DNA from 2 places in the Pseudoalteromonas sp. MER144-MNA-CIBAN-0113 genome. Region 1 is predicted to be linked to the other one. Evidence: predicted binding sites of a transcription regulator. Region 1 holds the regulator's gene; the other holds the start of a gene.

Region 1 (7,487 bases):
TGTCTCCATAAATCCTTAAAACATCCTGTAAGGTAAAATCTATTACCAATCCTTATTGCACATCCGAGTGCATTCCCTTTGTTACCATTCCGTTGTGTTGCCTTTAAGGCCTGTCCTTTTTGTTCCCTATCCTTTATAAACAACTATTCCGATGTTGTTATCCATTATGCATCATCCTGATGCTATCCTTTGTGCAACAGTCCATTGCGATACTCATCCTGAGCCTGTCCTTAAATCCCTGTTATCCTAAAAACCAAACCTTGGTACTCGAGTAGTTAATCCGTTTCCATTTACTCGGTAAGCGTCGTTGCTTATTTATGGGTTAATTATAGAGAGTGATTTGCAGTAAATGTAGGATAAAACCGCTTATGGTTTATGTTCTTACAAATGAAATATTTATAAATTATTTAAAATACAATGGCTTGCTGTATTTATGGGGTGTTATGCAGGGTGTTTTTACTCATTTACTGCCATAAGCGTAAGAGATATCTTACAAGGGTTTTCTTTTTTGGGCGTATTTATCACTAAGTAATTATATAAAGTGTGCACTTTTTAGTTCATCGCGGTAAAATTAATGATAATAATTATTAGTCAGGTAAGAAAATATGAAAAAAACACTAGCGCTTGTCGTTGGACTAATTATCTCAGCACCTGCTGTTGCAACCGATGTTGTAAATATTTACTCATTTAGACAACCTTTTTTAATTAAACCTATTTTAGATGATTTTACACAGCAAACAGGCATTAAAACTAATGTTGTGTTTGCTAAAAAAGGCCTAATCGAGCGTGTTAAGCGTGAAGGCAAACACAGTAAAGCAGATTTAGTTTTAACGTCTAACTTTAGTGCGTTAATTCAATTAGAAGAGCTAAAGCTAACGCAAACTATTGATAGTGAGCAGGTTAATAAGAATGTGCCGGCTGCATTTCGTGATGGCGATGGTCAGTGGGTGGCGCTCACTAAGCGAGTGCGAAATGTTTACTCTTCAAAAGAGCGTTTAGGTTCATTACCTGAGCTGAGTTATGAAGATTTAGCTGCACCTGAATATAAAGGTCAAATTTGTACTCGCTCTGGTAAACACCCTTATAACTTAGGGTTAGTGGCTTCTATGATTGCTCATCATGGTGAAGTCCAGACTAAAACATGGCTGGAGGGTGTAAAAGCGAATTTAGCGCGTAAGCCGCAGGGAAATGATCGTGCGCAAGTGAAAGCCGTTAAAGAAGGTTTATGTAATTTAGCTTTAGGTAACAGTTACTACTTAGGTAAAATGTTGCAAGATGAAGCGCAAAAACCGTGGGCAGATGCGGTTAATATTAATTTTCCAAACCAAACTAACCGTGGTTCGCATATTAACGTATCGGGTGCGGTAATTACTAAGTATGCTAAAAACCCTGAAAATGCCTTGAAACTTATAGAGTATATGACCGACAATAAGGCGCAAAATATGTATGCCTCGCTCAATATGGAGTACCCGGTTAAGCCAGGTGTGAAACTTTCTAGTTTGGTTGCATCATGGGGAAGCTTTAAGGAAGACAGCTTACCGCTTGATGAAATTAGCAAATATCGTCCGTTAGCCCTTAAGCTAATTGATGAGGTGAAGTTCGATCTTTAATGACTTATAAATTTCAGCTGTCGAAGTGGCAGCTTATTGCGTGGTCGACGGGGTTATTGCTGTCGACCCCGTTGTTTTTTCTGCTAGTAGAATCTTTACAAGGCGACTCAGAGGTATTTACCCACCTGTGGAATACCGTACTGTGGGACTATATAAGTAATACCGTATTACTGGTTTTAGGTGTAGGGTTACTTAGCTGCTTTATTGCGTTACCACTGGGTTGGCTCACCGCTTATTGCCGTTTTCCTGGTAAAAAACAATTTGAATGGGCATTGATGCTGCCTCTTGCCATGCCTACTTATATTATTGCTTATGTGTACACCGATTTACTCGACTATGCGGGGCCGGTACAAATAACTCTAAGAGAGTGGTTTGGTTGGCAATCACCCAGTGACTACTGGTTTTTTGATATACGCACCTTACCAGGGGCTATTGTTATGATTGCGCTGGTACTCTACCCGTATTTATATTTAATTTTTAAAACTGCACTGCGAGAACAATCTTTTAAGTTAGTCCAAGCCAGTCAGTTAATGGGGCTAAATGCATGGAAAAGCTTTTTTAAAGTCAGCCTTGTATTATCCCGTGGTGCCATTGTAGCGGCACTTGCTTTGATCAGCATGGAAACCATGGCTGATTTTGCCACCGTAAGCTATTTTGCTGTCAGTACATTAACCACTGCCGTATACGATACCTGGTTTGGCTATTATTCATTAACTGCAGCAGCAAAAATTTCAGGGGTGATGTTGTTATTGCTGTTTTTAGCATTGATCACCGAGCGTTTTAGCCGTCGTAACCAAGCGGTGTTTGAGCGTCAATCGAGCGTGAACAGCGAGGCGCTTTATATCCTCAAAGGCAAGTCTGCGTGGCTAGCAACTGGGTTTTGTAGCTTTATTTTAATTATTTCGTTTATTATTCCGATGGTTGTATTGCTCAAATATGCAGTTATGTATTTTGATCAAGCGTGGAATAGTGAGTTTTTTAGCTATGCATGGCAAAGTTTAAAAGTGGCAGCTGTAGTCAGTGTGGTGACTATTATACTGAGTATCTTAGTGGTGTTTTATCAGCGCATTGCTAAACAAACAAATCCATTAATTCCTGGGCGTTTGGCCAGTACGGGCTATGCGTTACCCGGCACAGTATTAGCGATTGCGGTATTGTTGCCACTAACACTATTAGAAAACACCATTAACCGCATTTTAACCCCTTATGATTTAGATATTGGCTTATTACTTACTGGCAGCTTAGTCACTATTATTTTTGCTTATATAGTGCGATTTTACGCAGTTGCACATGGTGCCATAGAGTCAAGCTTTTCACGTATTAGCCCCTCGCTTGATATGGCAAGTCAGTCAATGGGGAAAAGCCAAGGCCGCACATTACGCTTAGTGCATTTGCCTTTATTGCGCCGAGGCTTATTAACCGCAGGTTTATTGGTCTTTATTGAGTGTATGAAAGAGCTGCCCGCAGCCTTACTGCTAAGGCCTTTTGACTTTGAAAGCTTAGCAACGCACGTGTTTCAATATGTCAGTGACGAACAATTAGAGCTGGCCTCTATATCAGCTTTATTTATAGTGGTGGTGGGCTTTATTCCGTTATATTTTATTAACCGTTCAATGGAGCAACGTAGTTAAATGAGTAGTTTGATTTTACAAGGCGTGAGCTATGCATATAACGGGACTAAGGTTGTAGATAATTTAGATTTAACCTTAGGTAAAGACGAAATAGTGTGTTTACTCGGAGCCAGTGGCTGCGGCAAAACCACCACGCTTAAAGCCATTGCAGGGTTAATTGAAGCCAAACAAGGACAGGTATTTATTGATGGTAAGTTAGTCAGTGACGCCAATACGTTTGTGTCACCAGAGCATCGTAATATTGGCATGATGTTTCAAGACTACGCATTATTCCCACATTTAACGGTGGCGAATAATATTGCCTTTGGTCTAAGCGGTATGAGCAAAACGGATAAACAGGCTCGCGTGGATGAAATGTTAAAACTTGTGCACTTGGTTGGCTGCGCCGATAGATTCCCTCATCAACTCTCTGGTGGGCAACAGCAGCGAGTAGCGATTGCACGCGCATTAGCTTATAAACCTAGCTTACTGTTACTTGACGAGCCATTTTCTAATATTGATACCCAAGTACGATTTGAGTTAATTGCCGACATTAGGCGCATTATTAAGGCGCAGCAAGTATCGGCTGTGTTTGTTACTCACTCAAAAGAAGAGGCGTTTGCTTTTTCAGATACGCTAGCGGTTATGCACCAAGGTAAAATTGCGCAGCAAGGTACGCCAGAACAGCTTTTTGCTAAACCACGTTCAAAGGAGGTTGCAGAGTTTCTGGGTCAGGGCATATACTTAAGCGCAACCGCATTAACCGCCACTGAATATCAAACGCAGTTTGGGGTGGTTGAATCAATACAGCCACAGCAGCATGGCGTGGCCGATAAGGGCGTTATTTATGTGCGTCCGCATCAACTTGAACTTGTTAGTAATAACGATACGCAACAGCAATCTGAGCGGGTTAGTATATTAAGTAGTCGCTTTATTGGCTCCGCTTATGTATACACTGTGGTTATTGATGAGCAAGAAATAGAAGTTGCAGCCCAGTATGGCCAGTCATTTGAAATTAATGAACAGGTTATAATAAAAATAAAACCGCACACGGTGAATTTTTTTTGAATCGTAATTAATCGCTGTGTTTTGCTCTAAAAAGTAAGGAATGACAATGGCGCAAGCGCAATCAGGGATTTGTGCTGAAGCAAACTTACACGGTTTGCACTTATTTTTTAATGTACTTGATGGTCACGACGAATCACTTCGCGCTAAGCTTAAAAAAGTGAGCGATATTGAAGATGAGTTTAGTGATCAATTCTCTGAATCTATGCTTTCTTGTATGGTCGCCATTGGCGCGCAATATTGGCCACACATTCTGCCTGATTATATGCCAAGTGAGCTGCAAAGCTTTCCTAATATTACCCATAGCGAGTTTGTTATGAGTGCAAGGCCATGCGATTTATTTGTACAAATCCGCTCAGACAGAGAAGATGTAAACCACCTGTTTGCATTGCAAATATTAAAACTTTTCAACCCTGATGTTGAGCTGGTTGAGCAAATTCGTAATTTTCGCTTTTTAGATGGCCGTGATTTTAATGGTTTTATTTATGCCGGTGATACCCCGCATGGTCGTCAAAAACGGGTAACGGCCCTCGTTAATAAGCCTGATAGCTTTGAAGATCAAGGCAGCTATATTCATGTTCAGCGCTATAAGCATGACTTAACGTTATGGCAGCACTTGTCGTTGCAAGAACAAGAACAAATAATGGGGCGTACTCGTCTCGACAATACCCTAATAAGCCCCGCACTTGAGAGCAGCCATGCAACCCGAAGTGAATTAAAAGATGAACAGGGGCAAGCATTATTACTAAATCAAAGTATGCCTTATGGCGACGTGTATGAGCAGGGGATGTTAATGATTACGTGCTCGGCTAAAGGGGATGCGTTCGAGAAAGTACTCAATAGCCGATTAGGGCAGGGGGAGTATTACGACCATTGGCTTGATTTTACTCAAGCAGATATGGGCTCTGCGTTTTTTGCACCCTCAGTGCGATTTTTAAAGCAGTTATAAAACAAGCCAGTAACGGCTACGTATCAGTATAGCCGTAACAGTGATAACCAAACGAGTTTAAACCGTATCAAACAAAATACGCACACGCTCTAATGTGAGGTCTATTTCTGATACTTTCGCTGGCGCAATAAAAATAGTGTCATCGCCGGCAATTGTTCCTAATACGCCATCTGCTTTACCTAATGAATCAAGTAAACGCGCAATTAGCTGCGCAGCGCCTGGGCTGGTGCGAATAATAATCATCATTTCGTTATGCATAATATCAATAACGAGCTGGCGTAATGGGCTCTTAGCGGTTGGTACCCCCATTTCGGCGGGTAAACAGTATACCATTTCTTGTTTTGCATTACGGGTGCGTACCGCGCCAAACTTACTTAACATTCGCGACACTTTACTTTGGCTAATATTATCAAAGCCTTGCTCTTTTAACGCATCAACTATTTCGCCTTGTGAGCCAAAGTTTTCTTCTTTTAAAAGTGCTTTAAAGGCTTTAACCAATGCTTCTTGTTTATCTTGTGGTTGCATAGTGTCTAATTAGTTATGTAATAGATACTGCAAATTCTACACAAAAATGCATAATTATGCAGCAGTTGTTTGCTTAAGTTGCCATTTTGCTGCGTTTAAACAGCAAAGTTTACAACTATGGTCGAAAATATAGCTAAAATAGGCAGGATAAATTTGTTTTTAGTCGTTAATTTCTTTATCTTATGAACCACAAATATTTCCTACCTTAAATCACGGAGAATTCCAATGAAAGTTGCTGTATTAGGTGCTGCAGGCGGTATCGGTCAAGCGTTGTCTTTATTATTAAAAACAGGTTTACCAGCTGGCTCTGAATTATCACTATATGATGTTGCGCCAGTAGTTCCTGGTGTTGCTGTTGACCTTTCTCACATCCCAACAGATGTTAAAGTTGCAGGTTTTGGTGCAGATGCACTAGATAAAGCATTAACAGGTTGTGATATCGTTCTTATCCCAGCGGGTATGCCACGTAAGCCAGGTATGGATCGTGCTGATTTATTTAATGTTAACGCTGGTATCATCAAAACACTAGCAGAAGGCATTGTTGCTAACTGTCCTAAAGCGCTTGTGGGTATTATTACTAACCCAGTTAACGGCACTGTACCAATTGTTGCTGAAGTATTTAAAAAAGCAGGTACTTATGATGCTAAACGTGTATTCGGTATTACAACACTCGATGTGATCCGTTCTGAAGCGTTCATTGCTGAGCTTAAAGGCGTTGACGTAGCAAGCGTTAAAGTTCCAGTAATTGGTGGCCACTCAGGCACAACTATCCTACCGTTACTTTCTCAAGTTGAAGGTGTTACTTTCACTGATGAAGAAGTGGCTGCACTGACTCCACGTATCCAAAACGCGGGTACTGAAGTAGTTAATGCTAAAGCGGGCGGTGGTTCTGCAACATTATCAATGGGTGCTGCTGCAGCACGTTTTTGTATGTCTTTAGTTAAAGGCTTACAAGGTGAAGACGTTGTAGATTATGCATACGTTGCTGTTGAAAATGGCGATGCAGAGTACTTCGCACATCCAGTACGTTTAGGTAAAAATGGCGTAGAAGAAATTCTTTCTTACGGCACTTTAAGCGCATTTGAAGAGCAAGCAAAAAATGACATGCTTGAAACTCTGAAAAAAGACATTAAAGAAGGTGTTGATTTTATGGCGTAATAGCCAAAATTAACCCATAAAAAAGCCTGCACTTGCAGGCTTTTTTATTGCTCGGAATTATCTACACAGTATTACTTAGTGGTCGCGGTCAACCGCTATTCTAGCTAAGCTAATTAACGCTTGCTTGTAACTTGATTCAGCTAAGCAATCTAAACAAGCAATTGCTTTCTCTGCTTCTTGCTCTGCTTTTTGCATAGTGAACTCAAGGGCATTGGTATGTTTAAGTGCAGCGAGTATCTCGTCAAGGTGCTCCATACCATTACAGTGCTCAATAGCGTCTCTTATTAACTGTGTTTGATGCTCACTACCGTGTTGCATTGCATATATAAGAGGTAACGTCGGCTTACCTTCAGCTAAATCATCGCCAATGTTTTTACCAAGTTGGTCGGCATCAGCGTTGTAATCTAAAACATCATCCACTAACTGAAAAGCAGTGCCTAAATGCATACCATACAAATTAAGTGCGTTTAATACACTGTCATCTTGCTCAGTAATAATAGCAGCTAGCCCTGTTGCAGCTTCAAATAACTTGGCGGTTTTAGAGTAAATAACCTGCATATAACTGGCTTC
Region 2 (7,487 bases), on a different contig from region 1:
TCGGCATTAACGTTGTATAACAAGCCCTGCTCATCAAAGCCGATAGAACTGATGATTGGTAACCGGCCAGCACTGAGTAAATCATTAATAATAGAATCAGCATTGTTGTGACATTGACCTACTTGACCCAATGCTTTTAATTTTTGCGAGGCGGTGATCCCTGCTTCATATAAACTTAACCCCACCGGCTTATGACCAACACTAATTGCTTGCGCCATGAGTTGTTTGTTTGCCGCACCCGCAAGGGCTCCAACAATATAAGGCATCTGTTCTTTAGGGCTAATACGTAAACCTTGGTGTTTAGCACTGGCAAAACCAGCCTCTTTTAACCAGCTATCAACTAATGAGCCACCACCATGCACAATCACAAACTGAGCATCATCTTGCTCGTTGAGTATTTCAAATAATGCTTTAGCGGCATTTTCAGTATTGAGTACTGCACCACCGAGTTTAATAACCCACGTTTTACTGCTCATCTAAACGCTCCTATTAGACCTGTAGTGTGGGGAAGCCCCATTGATAAATTAATACATTGCAAAGCCTGACCAGCTGCCCCTTTTAATAAGTTGTCAATTGCTGCCATTACTATTAACTGTGAGCCTTGCTGCTGCCACGCAATATCTACATAAGGTTGTTTGGCCACCCCTTTAATCGAAGGGATTTTGCTGCCAAGCAAACGAATTAATGGCTCATCAGCCAATACTTGATAAGCTTTAGCTACTTGCTCACTGGTCACACCCGGCTTTAATTGCACATAAATAGTTTCTAAAATACCGCGCGGGAAATTACCTAAATGAGGAGTAAATAACACCTCATGACCTAGGTGCTGTTGTATTTCAGGCCCGTGACGGTGATTAAACAAACCATAGGGTGCAAGTGATACCTCACAAAAATGCGTACCGATGCTGGCTTTTCGCCCTGCGCCAGTTACGCCAGAAACCGCATTAATAATAATTTTTTCATCACTCAACAAGCACGCTTGTTGAAGAGGCTTTAATGCATTTAATGCAGCCGTTGGATAGCAGCCAGCAACAGCAATTAACTGAGCATCAGTAATGACTTTACTATTCCATTCAGCAAGACCATAAGCCGCTTGATTAAGTAGTTCTGGATGTTGGTGTTCAAAGCCATAATAAGTAACGTAATCATCATTACTTGCAAGACGATAGCCACCGGAAAGGTCAAATACCTTTTTGCCCATCGCTAAAAACTGAGGCGCTAAATCCACACTTACTTTATGATCGGTGCACAGACAAACGTAATCTGCTGAATGAGTGATATCAGCAAGTGCATGTTCATTTAGTGGCTGCAAAGGTAAATCAAGTAACCCTAAATGCTCAGGATACAATTCACTAAGCAACTTATGTCTATCTAAACTTTGCGCTGATACATAACAGCCAGTTAGTGAAAGCGTTGGATGTTTTGCTACTAAGCTAGCCAGTTCTGCGCCGCTGTAACCGCTGGCACCTATAATTACTACGTTCATTATTTACTCTTTATCTAAAATTAGTGACCACATTCCATGTTGTTTGTTTACACTAGGGTCTAACCCAGCCAAACAGATTAAATTTATGAGTGATAACTATCGTCGTATTATTTTCATGGCGTAACTTTAATATATTTATGCTTAAAAAGTGAATTGATATTCATAGTAAATACTTTTATATTGTTATGCAATTAAAATGAATACTTATTTTGGAATTTTTTATGTCTCTGCCGTCATTTATTTCGATGTACCAGCAATTGATTGCTGCCCCCTCTATCAGTGCCATTGAAGATCATTTATGCATGAGTAATAAAAGTGTCATTGAATTGCTAGCGCAATGGTGTGAAAGCTTAGGTTTTAACTGTGAAATAATAGAGTTAGAAGGCAACAAAGGTCGCTACAACTTATTAGCAAAACGCGGTCAAGGCGACGGCGGTTTAATGCTAGCAGGCCACACTGATACAGTGCCATTTGATGATAGTCGTTGGAATCACAACCCATTTAAATTAACTGAGCGAGATAACAAACTATTTGGCTTAGGTAGCATTGATATGAAAGGTTTTTTTGCTTTTGTACTGCAGGCTATTAGTGAGCTTGATGAAAAGCAACAAACACAACCAATTTTAATATTAGCCACCGCAGACGAAGAAACCACTATGGCTGGCGCACAACAAATCTGTAAGCACCCAAATTTAAAGCCAAGTCGCTGTATTATTGGTGAACCTACTGATATGACGCCAGTATTTACTCATAAAGGCCATATGAGTACAGCAATAAGAGTTGTCGGCCGTTCAGGACATAGCTCAGATCCCGAACGGGGTCTTAACGCCATCGAAGTGATGCATAAAGTGATTACAAAATTGCTAATCTTAAAAGAACAACTTAAGAATAAATATTCAATAAATCACTTTGAAATTCCTCACCCAACGCTCAATTTAGGTAATATTCATGGGGGCGATAATGCAAATCGGATTTGCGGTTGCTGTGAAATGCACATTGATATGCGCCCTCTTCCTGGCTTAAGTGTACAAGAGCTACAAGCATTGCTGCTTGATGCAACCTACGATATAAATCAGCAATACCCTAATTCGGTCAGTGTGATTGATTTACATGAGCCAATTCCAGCATTTACAGGAAGCACAGACAGCGCGTTAGTTAAACTAGCCGAAAATATAGCAGGGCAAAAAGCAGTGGCTGTTAATTACTGTACTGAGGCACCATTTATACAACAACTGGGTTGTGAAACCATCGTCATGGGTCCGGGTTCAATTAACCAAGCGCATCAGCCCGATGAATATTTAGCGATGGAAAAAATAAAGCCTTCGCAACAAATTATCAGCAACCTCATAAAGGCGAGTTGCTTTTAATCAGTAACAAAAAAGACGCTATTAAGCGTCTTTTTTATAGCATTTATGGTTACATATATTTTCGTAAATACTTTTTAAATACAGGGTCGGTTTGAGCTAGTTCTTTCTGCTCTTCTAATATCTCTTTTAATATTGCACCTGATGTAAGCGGATTCGCAAGCACCACTCTAAATACCACGGTTGGTTGGTTATCATATTGAACTGGCGTTAAACGTGTACGCGATACAAACGAGCGACCCGATTCACGTTGTCGTTTTTGCATGCTAGCAGTAAAGCGATTAAGCGCGGCAAAAATATCTAAACGGGTCTGTGCATCGGCCTGTGCTATCGCATTTTTAATTTGCTTAGGAACATAACGATAAGTTAATAAACACAGTTCGGGTTCTGATATTAATTCAAAGTCTTCATCTGCTTTTATCAAACCAGCAAAGTAACGTGCTTTTTTAATACTGCGATCGATAAGCATTTCATAGCCTTTACGACCAATAACACGTAAGCAAGCATGCACTAACATCGCCATACCAGGGCGGCTCCCCTCAAGGGTATGGCTGCCTAAATCTTTAGAGCCTTTACGTAAAATATATTCAGCATGATGCTCTATGGCATCAGTTGCAGCAGGGTCTTTAAACAGCACCAAACCTGCTCCCATCGGTACATACATTTGTTTATGCGCATCAATGGTGATTGAATCTGCATGCTCAATACCTTTTAAAAGGTGCCTATGGGTATTAGAAAGTAAAGTAGCTCCGCCCCACGCCGCATCAACATGAAAGTGGCAATTAATCTCTTGTGCTAAATTAGCCATGTCTTCAAGTGGATCGATATTACCAGTTTCAGTCGTTCCGGCTACACCAATAATTGCCATCACTTTAATGCCTTGCGCTTCAAGCTCTAGCGCTTTTTCTCGCATAGCATCTACATCAACTTTATTATCAGCCGATGTTTTAATACCAATTAAATTCTCACGGCCAATACCTAATAAATCAACCGATTTGCCTAATGAGTAATGACCTCGCTCAGAGATTAAAACCGCCAGTCCTTTGTAACCATAATGAAGCATTCCCGCCACTAAACCTTGTGCAGCAATGCCTTTAAAGTTGCCATCCGCTTTCAATAAGCGGTTGCGGGCAATCCAAAGTGCTGTAATGTTAGCTACTGTGCCACCAGAGCAAAATGCTCCTAAAGAGGTTTTTGCACTGTGCATCCATTTAGAATAAAAGCCATCATTTTGTCCATAAGCTAAATGATGCATCATTCCTAAAACTTGACGCTCTAATGGGGTAAACGCTTTTGAGGTTTCTATTTTTACAAGGTTTTGATTTAGCCCGACCATTAATTTCGATAACGGCAGTAAAAAATGTGGCAGAGCAGATGTCATGTGACCAATAAAGCTTGGCGCTGCGGTATGTACAGAATGAGCAACCAGCTGTTCCATAATATCTTGGGCATAGCAAGACACAAACGTTGGCTCTTCAGGGATAGCCGCCGATTGAAAATCTTTTTCTATTTCATGTAATGGTTTTTCAATTGCCGCGATATTTTCGTTTAAGAAACCTGCTAAATTACTCGAAATTTCAAGCTCTATTTTGCTCAAAGTTGAGTCAGGGGCCTCTGGAACGGTAAATATCCGTTTGAGGCTTTCTTTAGAGGCGACGGCACAACGCTTTTGATCCATCTTCATACCTAGTGTGTGACTAAAACACCTGTTAGTTTGTAAAACACGCTAATTTAAGGTGTTTTTAAGCAACGGCATTTCTAAAAAATTGCGCTAACTTTACTGCAATATGACAAAAATGTCTCGCTTTAAGCCATAAAAGACAATACAAAATAGATAACATTTCACTATTTTTTATATTTAGTACAAAGGGTAATTAAAATATTGGGCATTTATAATTTTTAAGTATAATAAATCTAACAAAAAATAAGGATGTTACATGCTAAAAGGAAATCTAAAATTAACTCGGTTGGCGCTCGGTACCGTCTTTTTTTTAGTCAGCTTAATAATCTACAGTTACTACACCTACACTGCCATCAATAATGATGTGATACGCAGCATTGATAATCGTTTATTAAATGCAGCCACCAGCGTAAAGTACATTTTAGGTAGTGATTATCACGATAAAGTAGCGCAAGAAATTAGCTTTTCAAGCTATCAAAATAAAGCCGACCAGCTTTCGGCATTGGCCAATGATTTAAATATAGATTATTTATATTCAATGGTACTGATTGATGAAAATGTTTATTTTACTGCCTCTAGCTACACTCAAGATGATCAAAATAACGGTAAAGTTACTCAGTTTTTAGATCTTTATCCCGAAGCCACGCCAATAACTATGGCTGCATTTTTATCAACGGCCCCTATTTTTGAAACCTCAACAGCGCATCGCGGCCATTCTAAAACAGTATATATTCCTCATCTGGCAAAAAATGGCAGAACCTATATTACAGCTGCAGATATTAGCGTTGATAAAATTAGCAATGCGTTAAAAACAGACTTATATCAATCTATGTTTCATTTTTGCTGCGTAATTATTATTTTATTAATAGTTTATACTCTTTATTACTATGGAGTACGTCGTTCATTAATGAGCGACCATGCAAGCGGATTCGAAAATCATATTGCCTTAGAAAAACGGCTAAAAAAAAGCAATGAACATCATTTACAAATTGCGATTATTTTAGTGAACGAAATTGATAATATCAGCCGTTTTTTTGGCACAAAAACAGCCGATGAAGTGATGAAAAAGCTGCTCACTCACTTTAAGCAGCAAGCCCGTTTGCACGCACGTATTTATCGTATTGCAACTAATAAACTCGCTATTTTGACTGATAAAGAAACTCCCTTTGATGAGCTATATAGCATCATACAATCGCATAATAAAAATATACCGTTTTTAAATCAGCCTTTTATTTATATTACACTTAACGCTGGTGTAGCTAGAGGCAATAAGTCATTACTGCTTAAGAATGCTCATATTGCGTTACTGCAATCTAAGCAGGGCGATCAGAGTATAGTTAACTACTGTGAGGCAATTAACGACGCTAAATCTCTATATTTATATAATGTTGAAATAGCAAAAGAAATTCGTGAAGCATTTGATGCTCATCGTGTTGTTCCTTACTTTCAGCCGGTTATAAATACTCATACCGATGAAGTTATTAGGTATGATTGTTCACCGAGAATAGTCACTTCACAAGGGGAGATTTTAACCCCTGATACCTTTGCAAATGCACTAAATAGACTGCGTATGAATGGCATGTTAACCCATGCCCTGTTTACTCAATGTGTTTCACGTTTTCGTAAATCAGCAATTTGTTGGGAGTTAACTCTGTGCGCTGAAAACATTGCAGATCCCACTATTTATGATCATATTGCGTATGAGCTTCATCGCTACCCTAATCCTGAAAACATTACTATTTCAATTTTAGAGTCGCAGGTTATTTCACATTACTATGAAATAAAGTCATTTATCGCAATGGTAAAAAGTAAGGGGGCAAAGGTGGTGATGCACTGCTGGGGTAATGAGTTTATCAATACTCTTAATACTTTAAAAGTGGAGGTTGATGGTATAAAACTCGATGGAGCAATCACAAAGCAGCTATTAAATGATGCAAATACGTCGCTATTTATATCCTACATCACTGATATAGCCCAGCAGCTTGAACTTGAATTGGTTGTTGAAGCGGTAGAAAGTAATACGGTTGCAGAGTTACTCAGCCAACTAAATGTGACGCTGATGCAAGGTAGTTTCCTTGGCAAACCAACGCCACATGTTACTGAGTTTAAAAAAGCAATGAATTAGTTATTAATATTAATGGCTAGTCGGTGGCTTTGCTGACCACTGGCCCAGTACTTACGCTCAAAAGGAGTAATTGCTTCGTCTGATTCAAACAACGCGGTTTGACAAGGATACCCAGCTAACTCGAGCGCTCTGGCAAACTCTTTAACATAGATATCCCAGTTACTGCGCACTTCAAGCAAACCACCTAATTTAACAATAAAGGGGAAGATAGCAGCCCCATGCCAGCGCCGCTGAATGTGCTTAGACTTAGGCCACGGGTTTGGATATAGCAAATAATGATGAGTAGGCCGCCAATTAGCAGCGACAGCTAAACGCCAAAAATCATTTAAGTCAGCTTGCACCAAAATGTATTGACCACTCTCAGTTTGTTTATACTCAACATCATGCTTATCAAGTCGATGAGATGACTTATCAATACCTATGACTAACGCTTCAGGATGACGTTTTGCTAAATTAGCGGTGCTCTCTCCGACCCCACAACAGGAGTCTAAAATAAGCGGCCCATTAAAGGCTTGCACTTTAGCATTAACTTCATCAAATGCGGTTTGCGTATGCGTTGCAATTGGCTTTTTAAACTCAGCCTGTAAGTGTTTATTAACTATTTCATCAAGCTTTTCATGAAGTCCCGCTTGATTAGATACAATACTACGTGAATTTGCATCGCTCATTAGTGTCTTAGCCCCACACCTTTTTTAATTAGCGTCAGTGCTAAAGTAAATAGGACGCTGATAAACACCAACAACACACCCATTGCGACCGATAAATCTACATCCGAAACACCTAAAAACCCATATCTAAATGCGTTAACCATATAAATAATTGGGTTTATTT

The links. The regulator ArgR, encoded in region 1, controls arginine synthesis, uptake and breakdown. The targets are predictions, from matches to a motif close to ANTGAATANNTATTCANT.
Region 2: the regulator ArgR is predicted to act here: its motif matches at 1,634-1,651, upstream of argC (N-acetyl-gamma-glutamyl-phosphate reductase).

What each region holds. Positions count from the first base shown of each region.
Region 1 covers NZ_JBEOOG010000002.1:83,476-90,962, forward strand. The annotation lists gene AAEY57_RS01075 (Fe(3+) ABC transporter substrate-binding protein) at 606-1,610, shown strand; gene AAEY57_RS01080 (ABC transporter permease) at 1,610-3,241, shown strand; gene AAEY57_RS01085 (ABC transporter ATP-binding protein) at 3,242-4,288, shown strand; gene AAEY57_RS01090 (Dyp-type peroxidase) at 4,335-5,234, shown strand; gene argR (transcriptional regulator ArgR) at 5,292-5,759, opposite strand; gene mdh (malate dehydrogenase) at 5,985-6,917, shown strand; gene ispB (octaprenyl diphosphate synthase) at 6,993-7,487, opposite strand, start outside.
Region 2 covers NZ_JBEOOG010000003.1:53,009-60,495, forward strand. The annotation lists gene argB (acetylglutamate kinase) at 1-476, opposite strand, end outside; gene argC (N-acetyl-gamma-glutamyl-phosphate reductase) at 473-1,486, opposite strand; gene argE (acetylornithine deacetylase) at 1,708-2,853, shown strand; gene panP (pyridoxal-dependent aspartate 1-decarboxylase PanP) at 2,903-4,528, opposite strand; gene AAEY57_RS01575 (GGDEF domain-containing protein) at 4,788-6,656, shown strand; gene trmB (tRNA (guanine(46)-N(7))-methyltransferase TrmB) at 6,653-7,324, opposite strand; gene AAEY57_RS01585 (ABC transporter permease) at 7,324-7,487, opposite strand, start outside.